One region of the Enterobacter sp. MG-EB028 genome, then DNA from elsewhere that is predicted to be linked to it. Evidence: predicted binding sites of a transcription regulator. Region 1 holds the regulator's gene; the other holds the start of a gene.
The links. The regulator CRP, encoded in region 1, controls carbon source genes, mostly activating them, when cyclic AMP is high. The targets are predictions, from matches to a motif close to ATGTGANNNNNNTCACAT.

Region 1 (7,899 bases):
CGTGGCGGCGACCATGCGGGTCATGGCCCATGTTTGGCGCACCACCGAAGCCAGAAAGACGACCGCGAGTCACGGTTGAGGAGTTGGCGTAACCGTCAACCTGCAGCGTAGAGCCGATGAACATATCCACCGCGTACTGGCCTGCCAGCTGGCAGAAGGCGCGGTTGGAACGCATGGAGCCGTCGGCACCGGTAAAGAACACGTCCGGACGGGCGCGGATGTACTCTTCCATCCCCAGCTCGCCGCCGAAGCAGTGCACGCTTTCGACCCAGCCGCTTTCAATGGCCGGAATCAGCGTCGGATGTGGATTCAGCGTCCAGTGCTTACAGATTTTGCCCTTCAGACCGAGCTGTTCGCCGTAGGTAGGCAGCAGCAGCTCAATCGCCGCAGTGTTAAAACCGATACCGTGGTTCAGGGACTGCACCTGATGCTCCGCGTAGATGCCTTTGATGGCCATCATCGCCATCAGAATATGTTCCTGTTTAATCAGGCGCGGGTCGCGGGTGAACAGCGGTTCGATGAAGAACGGCTTGTCTGCAACGACCACGTAGTCAATCCAGGAGCCTGGAATATCTACGCGCGGCAGATCGCACTCTTCGTCCACCAGCTCGTTCACCTGTGCGATGACGATACCGTCGTGGAACGCGGCGGCTTCCACCAGCGCCGGGGTATCTTCGGTACTCGCCCCGGTGTAGAGGTTGCCTTTGCGGTCCGCTTTAAAACCGGCAATCAGCGCCACGTTGGGCGAAAGGTCGACATAGAGGCGTGAGTACAGTTCGATGTAGGTATGGATCGCGCCGATTTCGAGCTGACCATCTTCCAGCAACTGGGAGATCCGCAGGCTTTGTGTCCCGGAGAAGGAGAAGTCCAGCTTGCGGGCGATGCCTTTTTCAAAGATATCCAGATGCTCGCTGCGGCCAACGCTCGGCATGATCATATGCAGGTCGTGGACGATTTGCGGGTTCACTTCGGCAAGCGAGCGGGACAGAAAATCCGCCTGCTTCTGGTTGTTGCCCTCCAGTACGACTTTGTCGCCCGGTGCGATCAGTTTTTCCAGCATGCCGACAATATCGCCGGTTGGCAGTACTTTCCCCTGCACCGGTACGGACGCCAGTCGACGCGCTTTCTCGCTGCGTCGTGTGTTCCATTGCCGCGCGGGTGTTTGCCCAGATAACATTATTAACCTCCTGATTCAGCACATCATTCTGATTTGCTTAACGTTGAGTAAAGTCTGCGCTCTGACGAGAAAGGCATCAATTAAGCGTAGGGCGGAATCATTAGCCTGAGAGTAATAATCAAGGTAAATATTTGTGATCGGGATCAGTTCCTGGTTCGGAAATCCAGGCTAAACGGGGTACAATTCGGAAAGTATCGTAAATTTCCGACAAGAATCAGCATCGCGCTTATGACCCAAATCATTCCATCAGACTTCGACATTGCGGCCGAAGACAGCACCGAGTTCGTGCCCCTGCGCGGCGTGGCCAATCCCCATTTGCAGACCATGCTGCCGCGGCTGATCCGCCGCAAGGTTCAGTTCACTCCGCACTGGCAGCGGCTTGACCTGCCAGACGGTGATTTTCTGGATCTCGCCTGGAGCGAAGCGCCGGAACAGGCGCGTCATAAGCCTCGTCTGGTGGTCTTTCACGGTCTCGAGGGGAGCCTGCACAGCCCGTATGCACATGGGTTAATTGAGGCAGCAAAAGCGCGCGGCTGGCTCGGCGTGGTGATGCATTTTCGCGGCTGTAGCGGCGAGCCGAACCGGCAGAAACGCATTTATCACTCGGGTGAAACCGAAGACGGAACGTGGTTCTTACACTGGCTGCGGGACAACTTTGGCACCGTGCCAACGGCCGCCGTGGGCTATTCGCTGGGCGGAAATATGCTCGCCTGCCTGCTGGCCAAAGAGGGCGACAGCGTACCGCTGAATGCTGCAGTGATTGTTTCCGCGCCGTTTATGCTGGAGCAGTGCAGCTACCATATGGATAAAGGCTTTTCCCGCGTCTATCAGCGCTACCTGCTTAACCTGCTGAAGGCCAACGCGGCGCGTAAGCTCAAGGCCTACCCGGATACCCTGCCGGTAAGCCTGCGCCAGTTGAAAAAGGTGCGTCGTATTCGCGAGTTCGACGATCTGATCACTGCGAAAATCCACGGCTTCGCCGATGCAATTGACTATTATCGTCAGTGCAGCGCCATGCCGCTGCTCAGCAAAATCACGCAGCCGACGCTGATCATTCACGCCAAGGATGACCCGTTTATGGATCACCACTCGATCCCCGCGCAGGAATTCCTGCCCGACAACGTTCACTATCAGTTAACTGAACATGGCGGCCACGTTGGGTTTATCGGCGGCACGCTGCGCCGCCCGAAAATGTGGCTGGAGGCGCGTATTCCTGACTGGCTTACTCCTTACCTGGACGGTGCAAAATGATCATTCCCTGGCAAGATCTGGCTCCCGAAACGCTCGATAATCTGATTGAAAGCTTTGTATTACGCGAAGGCACCGATTATGGTGAACATGAGCGTTCGCTTGAGCAAAAGGTCAACGATGTTAAACGCCAGCTGAAAAGCGGCGACGTGGTGCTGGTGTGGTCAGAACTGCATGAGACGGTCAATATCATGCCCCGCAACGCGTTTCACGGCTGATCTTCCAACCTTTTCAGTCAGGGAGTTGCTATGTCTGCCAGACATCCCATTATTGCCGTTACGGGGTCGAGTGGTGCGGGAACCACCACCACCAGCCTCGCTTTTCGCAAGATTTTCGCCCAGCTGAATCTCCGTTCGGCGGAGGTCGAAGGCGACAGCTTTCACCGCTATACGCGCCCGGAGATGGACATGGCGATCCGCAAGGCGCGCGATCTGGGTAAACACATCAGCTACTTCGGCCCGGAAGCCAATGATTTCGGTCTGCTGGAGCAAACCTTCCGCGAATACGGGCAGAGCGGTACCGGGCAGTCCCGCAAGTATCTTCACACCTACGATGAAGCCGTACCCTGGAACCAGGTACCGGGCACCTTTACCCCCTGGCAACCGCTGCCGGAACCCACCGATGTATTATTTTATGAAGGATTGCACGGCGGCGTGGTTACGCCTCAGCACGACGTGGCGCGCCACGTGGATCTTCTGGTCGGGGTGGTCCCTATCGTTAACCTGGAGTGGATCCAGAAGCTAACGCGTGACATGAGCGAGCGCGGCCATTCGCGCGAGGCGGTGATGGACTCCGTGGTGCGCTCCATGGAAGACTACATCAATTACCTCACGCCACAGTTCTCCCGCACCCACATTAACTTCCAGCGCGTGCCGACGGTGGACACCTCCAATCCGTTCGCGGCGAAAAGCATCCCGTCGCTGGACGAGAGCTTTGTGGTGATCCACTTCCGCAATCTTGAAGGCATTGATTACCCCTGGCTGCTGGCGATGCTGCAGGGCTCGTTTATTTCGCACATGAATACGTTAGTGGTGCCGGGTGGAAAAATGGGGCTGGCAATGGAGCTCATCATGACGCCGCTGGTTCAGCGGTTGATGGAAGGGAAGCAGATCGCGTAAAGATGTTCCCTCTCCCCGTGGGAGAGGGTTAGGGTGAGGGCATCAACACGCACGATGCCCCGTGAATCACACCTCAATCACTTCATACGAATGCGTAATTTTTACCGCTTTCTCCAGCATTAGCGCCACAGAGCAGTACTTCTCCGCAGACAGGTCCACCGCGCGTGAAACCGCCGCGTCTTTCAGCGCTTTCCCGGTGACAACAAAGTGCAGATTTATGTGGGTGAACAGGCGTGGCGCCTCTTCGCGACGTTCTGAGGTGAGTTTAACCTCGCAATCCGTTACGTCATGACGACCTTTTTGCAGAATCGACACCACGTCAATCGCACTGCATCCACCTGCCGCCATCAGCACCATTTCCATTGGGCTCGGCGCTTTATCGCCGGAGTTACCATCCATCAAAATCTGGTGTCCTGACGCGGACTCCCCCAGGAACGTTAAACCTTCAACCCACTTCACGCGCGCTTGCATATTCATTAACTCCAACGTTGCATTTTTGGTGACAGATTACGCGTGCGTTACATTTCTCGCAATGGAAGGCGACCTGCATCATGCTGAAGCGAGACACCAGGAGACACGCGGCGAAAGCTATGCTAAAACACTCAGGATGCTACAGTAATACATTGACGTTACACATGTATGCAGAGGACATCAAACTTTACTGGCTGCGAAACGTTACGACAGCCGACTTCCCAGGGTATGGGTAAGAATTCGATTGCAACCCCAGAGTCCGGATGCATCTGATGACTCTGGTGACAGCTTATAACAGAGGATAACAGCGCATGGTGCTTGGCAAACCGCAAACAGACCCGACTCTCGAATGGTTCTTGTCTCATTGCCACATTCATAAGTACCCATCGAAGAGCACGCTGATTCACCAGGGTGAAAAAGCGGAAACGTTGTATTACATCGTCAAAGGCTCGGTGGCAGTGCTGATCAAAGATGAGGAAGGGAAAGAGATGATCCTTTCTTATCTGAACCAGGGCGATTTTATCGGTGAACTGGGCCTGTTTGAAGAAGGCCAGGAACGTAGCGCCTGGGTTCGTGCAAAGACAGCATGTGAAGTGGCTGAAATTTCTTACAAGAAATTCCGTCAGCTGATTCAGGTAAACCCTGACATCCTGATGCGTCTTTCTTCCCAGATGGCGCGCCGTCTGCAGGTGACGTCAGAGAAAGTGGGTAACCTCGCCTTCCTGGACGTGACCGGCCGTATCGCGCAAACCCTGCTGAACCTGGCGAAACAGCCAGACGCGATGACCCACCCGGACGGCATGCAAATTAAAATTACCCGTCAGGAAATTGGTCAGATCGTTGGTTGCTCCCGTGAAACAGTGGGCCGTATTCTGAAAATGCTGGAAGATCAAAACCTGATCTCCGCCCACGGTAAAACCATCGTGGTTTACGGAACCCGTTAATCCTGCTTAAACGGCGTGCCATCGCGAGGTGTCACGCCGTTTTTGTCTCTTTTCCCCATGTGGCGCAGGCTGATCTATCACCCGGAAGTTAACTACGCACTGCGACAAACGCTGGTGTTGTGTCTTCCTGTGGCCGTGGGCCTGCTCCTGGGTCATCTTCAGCAGGGCCTGCTGTTTTCCCTCGTGCCCGCCTGCTGCAACATCGCCGGTCTGGACACGCCGCATAAGCGCTTTTTCAAACGCCTGATTATCGGGGGCTGCCTGTTTGCAGGCTGTAGCCTCGCGGTGCAGCTGTTACTGGCTCGCGATATTCCCCTGCCACTGATCCTGACCGTGCTGGCGATGACCCTCGGCGTCACGGCGGAAATCAGCTCGCTGCACGCTCGCCTGCTTCCAGCGTCACTCATTGCGGCCATCTTTACCCTGAGCCTCGCCGGGAATATGCCCGTGTGGGAGCCGCTGCTGATCTACGCCCTCGGCACGCTGTGGTACGGGCTGTTTAACTGGTTCTGGTTCTGGCTATGGCGAGAGCAGCCGCTGCGAGAATCTCTGAGCCTGCTCTACGTGCAGCTTGCGGATTACTGCGAAGCCAAATACACCCTGCTCACCCAGCATACCGATCCGGAAAAATCCTTACCGCCGCTGCTGACGCGCCAGCAAAAAGTGGTGGATTTGATAAGCCAGTGCTATCAGCAGCTGCATATGCTCGCCGCAAACAAGAACCACGAGTACAAACGGCTGCTGCGTACCTTCCAGGTGGGGCTGGACCTTCAGGAGCATATCTCCGTTAGCCTTCATCACCCGCAGGAGGTGCAAAAGCTGGTTGAGCGCAGCCATGCCGAAGCGGTGATTCGCTGGAACGCGCAGACCGTCTCCGCGCGCCTGCGGGTGCTGGCTGACGATATACTTTATCACCGCTACCCCACGCGCTTTAACATGGACAAACAGCTCGGCGCGCTGGAGAAAATTGCCCGTCAGCACCCGGAAAATCCGGTCGGCCAGTTTGCCGCCTGGCACTTCAGCCGCATCGCCCGCGTGCTGCGCACCCAGCGACCGCTTTATCCCCGCGACCTGATGGCGGATAAACAAAAACGTCTGCCGCTGCTGCCGGCGCTCAAAAGCTATCTTTCTCTTAAATCGTCCGCCCTGCGCAACGCCGCACGAATTAGCGTCATGCTCAGTATCGCCAGCCTGATGGGCATGGCGCTGCACCTGCCGAAACCCTACTGGATCTTAATGACCGTGCTGTTTGTCACCCAGAACGGCTATGGCGCCACGCGGGTGCGCATTCTGCACCGGGCGGGCGGCACGATGGCGGGGCTGATTATTGCAGGCGTGACGCTGCACTTTCACGTGCCCGAGGGCTATACCCTGGCGGGCATGCTGGCTATCACCCTGGTGAGCTATCTAATCATTCGCAAAAACTACGGCTGGGCGATGGTGGGCTTTACGGTAACGGCGGTATATACCCTGCAGCTGCTTACGCTTAACGGCGAACAGTTCATCGTTGCCCGCCTGATCGACACGCTGATTGGCTGTCTGATCGCCTTTGGCGGTATGGTCTGGCTGTGGCCACAGTGGCAGAGCGGGCTGCTAAGACAGAACGCCCACGACGCGCTGGAGGCCGATCAGCAGGCCATTCGTCTGATCCTGAGCGACGATCCGCAGCCTTCCCCGCTTGCCTACGAACGTATGAAGGTCAACCAGGCGCATAACGCCCTCTTTAACTCGCTGAATCAGGCGATGCAGGAGCCGGGCTTTAATTCTCATTATCTGGCGGACATGAAGCTGTGGGTGACGCACAGCCAGTTTATCGTCGAGCATATCAACGCCATGACGACGCTGGCGCGCGAGCACACGATGCTGACGCCGGATCTGGCGCAGCGCTATTTGCAGTCGTGTGAAATTGCGTTGCAGAGGTGTCAGCAGCGTCTGGAGTATGACGCGCCGGGCGAATCGGGCGACTCAAACATTCTGGAAGCGCCGGAGACGTTAACCCACGGGCCGATGAGCACGCTGGAGCAGCATTTGCAGCGTGTGCTGGGACATCTGAACACCATGCACACCATTTCGTCGGTGGCATGGCGTCAGCGCCCGCATCACGGGATTTGGTTAACGCGCCGGTTAAAGCGAACCGAGTATTAGCCTTTAACGAGCTTCGCGACCGCCGCGGCAAAGCGGGTTAACCCGTCTTCTATATCTTTTTCTTCCACCACCAGCGACGGCGCAAAGCGCATCACGTCCGGCCCCGCGTTGAGCACCATGACGCCTTCATGCGCGGCAGCGTGAAGGAAATCGCGCGCGCGGCCTTTGTACTGCGGCTTCAGCTCGGCGCCAATCAACAGCCCCATTCCGCGGATCTCGCTGAACACGTCGTACTGTTCATCAATCTTTTTCAGGTGTTTCACAAACAGCTCGCGTTTCGCGCTAACGCCGTTCAGCACTTCCGGCGTGTTGATGATGTCGAACGCGGCTCCCGCCACGGCGCTCGCCAGCGGGTTACCGCCGTAGGTGGAGCCGTGAGATCCGACGTGGAACGCGGAGGCGATCTCCTGCGTCGTCAGTACCGCACTCACCGGGAAACCACCGCCGAGCGCTTTGGCGCTGGTCAGAATATCCGGCGTCACGCCGTAGTGCATGTAAGCAAACAGGTCTCCGGTACGCCCCATCCCGCACTGTACCTCATCAAACACCAGCAGCGCCTGATGTTCGTCGCACAGCGCGCGCAGCCCTTTCAGGAACTCCGGGGTCGCCGCCGTCACGCCGCCTTCACCCTGAATCGGCTCCACCACTACCGCGCAGGTGTGGTCGTCCATCACCGCTTTCACCGCGTGCAGATCGTTAAACGGCACGTGGACGATGTCTGCCGGTTTTGGGCCAAAGCCGTCGGAATACTTCGGCTGGCCGCCAACGGAGACGGTAAAGAAAGAGCGTCCGTGGA
Region 2 (7,899 bases), 2.2 Mb from region 1:
CGGGCTGCCGTTCCCGATCCGTCAGAGCGATGCGCTGTGGGAATTTATGCAAAACGATCATCTTCGCGAGCGGCTGGGCGAACGTTTCTGCCACGTATATCACGCCTGCAAAAATGATGAGTTACTGCAGTTTGAACGCCTGATTACCGAAACAGAAATTGAGTGGATGTTGAAAAACGCCTGATGACGAGCCCCGGTAAGGGGCCGCTTTGTTTCATCGCATACGTATCACCAAACGGCCTGCGCGGAGCCTGGCCTAACTGTTCGCTGGCACGCCAGCTATCTCCCGGGAGTCGCGTTATGGAGCGCAGGCGGCACAGGGATTTTCTTAACGACACTGTGTGACGAGGTAGGAAATGATGCAGATGTTCAACTATCCGCAGGGCGAAGGGGGCCAGTCAGGCGCCTGCTGTGAGTGCGAGCGAGAGATGCTGCGCTGGTACGATCGCGTATGTTCTTTACAACTACCCCCTTTGCTAAGCAGGTTTGCGTTAAGGACAACGCGATTGCAAACCACGGTAAGCATGGGGGGGACGGTTTATGGCGACTAACACCTCTCTTGACTCGCCGGGCATGGCCGGAAGAACCCGGCTGCGCAGTTCCCTCAAGCTCTGGCAGGTGGTCATGATGGGCCTGGCTTACCTCACCCCCATGACCGTGTTTGATACCTTCGGCATTGTGTCCGGTATCAGTAATGGCCACGTGCCCGCCTCGTATCTCCTGGCGCTGGCGGGCGTTATGTTTACCGCCATCAGCTACGGCAAACTGGTGCGTCAGTTCCCGGAAGCGGGCTCTGCGTATACCTACACGCAGAAATCGATCGGACCCCATCTGGGCTTTATGGTCGGCTGGTCATCGCTGCTGGACTATCTCTTCCTGCCGATGATCAACGTGCTGCTGGCGAAGATCTACCTTTCCGCGTTGTTCCCGGAAGTCCCACCGTGGGTCTGGGTGGTGGGGTTTGTGACGATCCTGACGCTGGCGAACCTGAAGAGCGTTAATTTGGTCGCCAACTTTAACACCCTGTTTGTGCTGGTGCAGATCGCCATCATGGTGGTGTTTGTCATACTCGTGGTACATGGCCTGCACAAGGGTGAGGGCGTCGGCACCGTCTGGTCGCTGCAGCCGTTTATCAGCGAGAACGCCCACCTGATCCCGATTATTACCGGCGCGACTATCGTCTGCTTCTCTTTCCTCGGCTTTGACGCGGTCACCACGCTGTCAGAAGAGACGCCAAACGCGGCGCGGGTGATTCCCAAAGCCATTTTCCTGACTGCACTGTATGGCGGGCTGATATTCATTGTTGCCTCGTTTTTCATGCAGCTCTTTTTCCCGACGATCGCGCGCTTCAAGAACCCGGACGCCGCACTGCCGGAAATTGCGCTGTACGTAGGCGGCAAGCTCTTCCAGTCGGTATTTCTGTGTACCACGTTTGTGAATACGCTCGCTTCAGGCCTGGCCTCGCACGCCAGCGTCTCACGCTTGTTGTATGTGATGGGGCGTGACAACGTCTTTCCGGAGCGGGTGTTTGGTTACGTGCATCCGAAATGGCGGACTCCGGCTCTGAACGTCATTATGGTAGGGATAGTGGCACTGTCGGCCCTTTACTTTGATCTCGTGACCGCGACGGCGCTGATCAACTTTGGCGCACTGGTGGCGTTTACGTTTGTTAATCTCTCGGTGTACAACCATTTCTGGCGGCGTAAGGGGCTGAACAAAACGTGGAAAGATCGGTTCCACTATTTCCTGCTGCCACTCATTGGTGCCGTAACGGTCGGCGTGCTATGGATAAACCTCGAAGCGACGTCCCTGACGCTTGGCCTCATCTGGGCGGCGCTGGGGGTCCTTTACCTGGCATGGCTAACGCGCCGTTTCCGCAAACCGCCTCCGCAGTTTGAAGCCGGTAAGATAGAGCAGGCCTGGGATTCCTGAACGTGAAACGGCACCAGTACGCTGGTGCCGTTTATCGGGATCGCTCATCTACCGGGCATCAGCCCGCAGGCTTACTATCTCAGACGTTTATGAAGACTTGCTCCCACCAGCAGCGCAGCGCACAGCATCAGCGCGATAAACCCGCCCACGCCGTTCCAGCCGTAGTGATGCCAGAACACGCCCCCGAGGGTCCCGGCGATGCTGGAACCCAGGTAATAGCTAAACAGATACAGCGACGATGCCTGACCTTTGGCGCGACGCGCGCGCGGGCCAATCCAGCTGCTGGCGACCGAGTGTGCGGCGAAGAATCCTGCGGAGAAGAGCAGCATTCCGGCAAAAATCAGCCACAGGGAGGTGAAGAGCGTCAGCAGCAGGCCGACCAGCATCACCACCGTGAAGAACAGCATGACCGGGCCGCGGCCGAAGCGCGCGGTCATCGCCCCGGCTTTCGGCGAGCTCCACGTGCCGGTGAGATAGGCCACGGAAAGCAAACCTACAACGGCCTGGTTTAGATGCCACGGCGAGAGCATCAGGCGATAGCCAATATAGTTAAACAGCGTCACGAAGGAGCCCATCAGCAGGAATCCCATCAGAAACAGTCGCGGCAAACCTTTGTCGCGCCAGTGCAGGCGGAAGTTGATAAACAGCGTTTTCGGCCGCAGAGAGGTCGGGCGGAAATGGCGCGATTCCGGCAGGATTTTCCAGAACATCAGGGCCGATGCCAGCGCAAAACACCCGATTACCGCCAGCGCAATACGCCAGCTAAAGAAGTCCGTGAAGACCCCGCTCAGCAGGCGTCCGCTCATGCCGCCAATCGAGTTCCCGCTGATGTAGAGCCCCATAGAGAAGGCAACGAAGCTCGGGTGGATCTCCTCGCTGAGGTAGGTCATCCCGACCGCCGCTACGCCGCTGAGCGAGAGTCCAATCAGCGCGCGCATTACCAGAATACCGTGCCAGCTGGTCATCATGGTCGAGAGTAACGTGCAGACCGAGGCCAGCATCAGGGCGGTTACCATCACCGGTTTACGGCCAATGGCGTCGGACAGCGGCCCGGTAAAGAGCAGGCCAATCGCCAGCATGCCGGTAGAAACAGAGAGTGAAACGCTGCTGCTGGCAGGCGATACGCCAAACTCGTGCGAGAGAACGGGCAGGATCGGCTGAACGCAATAGAGCAGGGCAAATGTTGCCAGACCGGCGGAGAAGAGCGCCAGCGTGACGCGCATAAACTGGGGGGTACCACGTTTAATGAACTGGACCGGCTGCGGTGCTGCGGGTAAATCATTGATATCTCTTGCCGGATCGATATCAATAGTAGTTGTACGACTCACACAGTTTCCTTGCTTAAACATCCCCGTGATTTCTGGTGACGGGTATGACCACCTGTTCAGGGTAGGAAAATGTAAATATTCTGTCTAATATATTAATAATCTCAAATGATACCTTAAAAATATGAATATCGAGCTGCGTCATCTTCGCTACTTTGTCGCCGTCGCTGAGGAGCTGCATTTTGGTCGCGCGGCGGCGCGGCTGAATATCTCTCAGCCACCCTTAAGCCAGCAGATTCAGATCCTGGAACAGCAGGTCGGGGCGCGCCTTCTGGCCCGCACCAACCGCAGCGTGAGCCTGACGGCGGCGGGGAAGCAGTTTCTGATCGACAGCCGACAAATCCTGAGCATGGTCGATGACGCCGCCGCCCGGGCGGAACGGCTTTATCTCGGGGAAGCCGGAGAGCTGCGAATCGGGTTTACCTCGTCCGCGCCGTTTATCAGCGCCGTCTCGCAGACGCTCTCGTCATTCCGCCGTCATTTTCCGGATGTGCATATTCAGACGCGCGAAATTAATACCCGCGAGCAGATTGCGCCGCTGAATGAAGGTGCGCTCGATCTGGGGCTGATGCGTAATACCCAGCTGCCGGACACGCTGGCGTGGGAGGTGATCCTGCGCGAACCGCTAATGGCCATGATCCCGCTCGATCACCCGCTGGCGTCGCGTCCGGCGGTCTCGCTGGCAGAACTAGCAAAAGAGCCGTTTGTTTTTTTTGACCCGCAGGTCGGAACGGGTCTGTATGACGATATTCTGGGGCTGATGCGCCGCTACGATCTGGCGCCGGTCATTACCCAGGAAGTGGGAGAGGCGATGACCATTATTGGCCTGGTCGCCGCCGGGCTGGGCGTGTCGATACTCCCGGCCTCCTTTAAGCGGGTACAGCTGCGCGAAATGCGCTGGGTTGCCATTGCCGAAGAGGATGCCGTTTCGGAGATGTGGCTGGTGTGGTCAAAACATCGCGAACAGAGTCATGCTGCGCAGCGCTTCAAACAGCAGTTAATCCAGGCCTCCGCAGCCTGATTTTTCCCGGGAAAACGGGTAAAAATGTGCGGTAAATCACATGGCTAAGTAAATATTTGACGACACCCATGGAAGTGCTTCACCATAGCCAATAGTTTATTTCGAAGCTCGAAAATAAGGGAGTACGAGGTGGTTGCTGATAGTCAGCCAGGGCATATTGATCAGATTAAGCAGACCAATGCTGGCGCGGTGTATCGCCTGATTGATCAGCTTGGTCCGGTTTCGCGTATCGATCTGTCGCGCCTGGCACAGCTGGCACCTGCCAGTATCACCAAGATTGTCCGCGAAATGCTGGAAGCGCACCTGGTTCAGGAGACGGAAATTCAGGAGCCGGGCAGCCGTGGCCGTCCGGCGGTCGGGCTGGTAGTTGAGACGGAAGCCTGGCACTACCTCTCACTGCGCATTAGCCGCGGAGAGATCTTCCTTGCGCTGCGCGATCTCAGCAGCAAGCTGGTGGTGGAAGACCGGCTTGAGCTACCGCTCAATGCCGAGGAGCCGCTCCTTGACGCGATTGTCTCGCACATCGATCGCTTCTTTATCCGCCATCAGCAGCGGCTTGAGCGCCTGACGGCGATTGCCATCACCATGCCGGGAATTATTGATACCGAAAACGGCATTGTGCACCGCATGCCGTTTTACGACGACGTCAAAGAGATGCCGCTGGGTGAGGTGCTGAAAAACCATACCGGCGTGCCAGTCTATATTCAGCACGACATTAGCGCCTGGACGATGGCGGAAGCGCTGTTTGGCGCGTCTCGCGGTGCGCGGGATGTCATTCAGGTGGTCATTGACCATAACGTCGGGGCGGGGGTGATCACCGACGGTCGTCTTCTCCACGCCGGAAGCAGCAGCCTGGTGGAAATCGGCCACACCCAGGTCGACCCGTACGGTAAGCGCTGCTACTGCGGGAATCACGGTTGTCTGGAGACGATTGCCAGCGTGGAAAGCGTGCTGGAACTGGCGCAGGTCCGGCTCAGTCAGTCCATGAGCTCCTCGCTGCACGGCCAGCCCTTAACGGTGGACTCCCTCTGCGCCGCCGCGCGCCAGGGCGATCTGCTGGCGAAGGACATCATTACCGGAGTGGGGAATAACGTTGGCCGCATTCTGGCTATCATGGTGAACCTCTTTAACCCGCAAAAAATCCTGATTGGCTCACCGCTCAGCCAGGCGGCGGAGATCCTTTTTCCGGCGATTACGGCCTGTATTCAGCAGCAGTCGCTTCCCGCCTACAGCAAAAATATTGCGGTAGAAAGCACTCAGTTTTCCAACCAGGGAACGATGGCCGGTGCGGCGCTGGTCAAAGATGCTATGTACAACGGCTCGCTGCTTATCCGCCTGTTACAGGGTTAACTCTTTTTTGCAGATGTAAGAAAAATTGCGCTATCTCAAGCCGGGTAGCGCACGCATCCCGTAGACTTCCTCCACTGAATTATTTACCTGGTTTATATTTTCGAAGCATACCCAAGAGGTGGAGTGAGTCATGCTTAAGCGTTTCTTTGTTACTGGTACAGATACCTCTGTCGGCAAGACCGTCGTATCCCGCGCGTTGCTGCAGGCGCTGGCAGCAAGCGGTAGACGCGTTGCAGGGTTCAAACCGGTCGCAAAAGGGAGTAAAGAGACGCCAGAGGGATTGCGTAATAAAGACGCCCTGGTGCTGCAAAGCGTCTCGTCGCTGGAACTGCCTTATCACGCGGTCAATCCCATTGCGTTAAGCGAAGAGGAGAGCAGCGTGGCGCACAGCGGCCTGATTAACTACTCCCTGTTGTCCGACGGGCTGGCGAACCTGAGCGAGCAGGTTGATCACGTGGTGGTGGAAGGCACGGGCGGCTGGCGCAGCCTGATGAATGACCTGCGTCCGCTCTCCGAATGGGTCGTGCAGGAGCAACTGCCGGTGGTGATGGTAGTGGGTATTCAGGAAGGGTGCATCAACCATGCGCTGCTGACGGCGCAGGCGATTGCCAATGACGGCCTGCCGCTGATTGGCTGGGTGGCAAATCGCATTAATCCGGGCCTCGCGCACTACGCTGAAATCATCGACGTGCTGAGCACCAAGCTGCCTGGTCCGCTGGTGGGCGAGCTGCCTTATCTGCCACGCGCCGAGCAGCGCGAGCTAGCGCAGTACATCGATCTCTCTGCCCTCGGTGGCGTGTTGACCGTAGATCGAGTCGTGGCGTAGCGTCCGCGACAGCACGGACGCCATCACGCAGGCGACCAGTAAACCGGGCAGTAAAAAATATTGCCCGGTCATTTCACTGACCATCAGCGCCGACATAATGGGCGCATGCGTGGTCGCGGCAAGTAGCGTTGCCATTCCTGCCAGCCCCAGCAGAATCGCCGTCTCAGAGCTCGGCAGCCATAGTGCGAACAGCTGCGCGAACAGCATCCCCGTTGCCATGCCGACAAACAACGTGGGCGTAAACACCCCGCCCGGCGCGCCCGAACCGCTGCTCGCCAGTACCGCCAGCAGCTTACAGATGAACACCCCGGCAATCACCGACAGCAGCGGCGGGGCGAGCAGAAAAGCCTGAACCACGCTGTAGCCATTCCCCCACACCTTCGGCGTCATGAGAGACAACAGCCCGACGATCAAGCCGCCGAGCGCCAGCTGCCACGGTGGCGAAAGCCTGAGGCGCAGGAAAAGTCCGTGGCTGAAGGCCATCAGCCACATCAGCAGCGGCCCGCAGAGACCCGCCAGCAGGCCCATGGCGACCAGCAGAGCATAATCGGCCGCGGTGAGAATACCGCTCAGATGGACCACGTAGAGCGTACCGGCGCCCGGAGCCAGAAGCTGCGTGGTGAGAAGCGCCACCACCGCCGCAATCACCACCGGACCGAGCGAGGCCAGCATCAGCGTGCCAAACAGAATCTCAGCGATGAACAGGCTTCCGGCTAACGGTGCATGGTAGGCGCTGGCCATCCCGGCGGCGGCGCCACAGGCGATCCAGAGCTTCCATTCCGATTTGGGCGTAAAACGACGGGCGAAAAAGGAGGCGGCGAGGGCGGCAAGCAGGATCATCGCACCTTCCCGGCCGATGGCGCTTCCGCTGGCAACGACCAGCAGCGAAGCAAGGGATTTAACGAGGCTGGCGCCGTAGTCAAACTGACCGTCGCCGGTCTCCAGCGCTTCCATATAATCGGTCGGGGCGTGGGGACGCTGGGCGGTCAGGCGCTGCCATCCCCAGAGCAGCAGTCCGGCAGCCAGCCCTCCAAGCGCAGGCGTTAGCGCGCGTCGCAAGGGTGAGAGCGACGCGGCGGCATTCACCAGGCTGCCGCTGTCGTTGCTCAGAAGCAGCCACTCCAGCAGGTACATGCTGTGGCGGAACGCCGCAACGGCCAGCGCGGCCAGCACGCCAGTTACGGTGGCAATCAGCAGTCGGCGAAACATCGCGCGGATGTCGGGGTAGGTATGAAGACGTTGCATGGGTCGCGTTTTAACGGGAACGATACGATATTGTGGCGGGAAAACGCGGGGTTAGCAAAAGGTCTGCGTGCGAAAAAGCCGGGCGATGCCCGGCCAGAAAGGTTAGCTGTCGCTATGAATATTCAGCGCCCGACGCGTACGCCCGGAGCTCAGGTACTCGGCAATATAGTCCTGCGAAATCTCGCCGTTATAGCGCCCGT

Region 2: a site for CRP is predicted at 4,303-4,320, ahead of mlc (sugar metabolism global transcriptional regulator Mlc). Genes of this name have one in related genera too.

Annotation. Positions count from the first base shown of each region.
Region 1 covers NZ_CP195079.1:4,416,586-4,424,484, forward strand. Annotated here, with positions in the region: gene mdcA (malonate decarboxylase subunit alpha) at 1-1,177, opposite strand, end outside; gene ACR42C_RS21070 (hydrolase) at 1,406-2,428, shown strand; gene ACR42C_RS21075 (YheU family protein) at 2,425-2,643, shown strand; gene ACR42C_RS21080 (phosphoribulokinase) at 2,674-3,543, shown strand; gene ACR42C_RS21085 (OsmC family protein) at 3,610-4,014, opposite strand; gene crp (cAMP-activated global transcriptional regulator CRP) at 4,326-4,958, shown strand; gene ACR42C_RS21095 (YccS/YhfK family putative transporter) at 5,016-7,103, shown strand; gene argD (bifunctional acetylornithine/succinyldiaminopimelate transaminase) at 7,100-7,899, opposite strand, start outside.
Region 2 covers NZ_CP195079.1:2,193,070-2,200,968, forward strand. Annotated here, with positions in the region: gene ACR42C_RS10470 (glutamine synthetase family protein) at 1-184, shown strand, start outside; gene ACR42C_RS10475 (APC family permease) at 541-1,932, shown strand; gene ACR42C_RS10480 (MFS transporter) at 2,007-3,260, opposite strand; gene ACR42C_RS10485 (LysR family transcriptional regulator) at 3,382-4,278, shown strand; gene mlc (sugar metabolism global transcriptional regulator Mlc) at 4,408-5,628, shown strand; gene bioD (dethiobiotin synthase) at 5,759-6,454, shown strand; gene clcB (voltage-gated ClC-type chloride channel ClcB) at 6,389-7,699, opposite strand; gene osmV (osmoprotectant ABC transporter ATP-binding protein OsmV) at 7,802-7,899, opposite strand, start outside.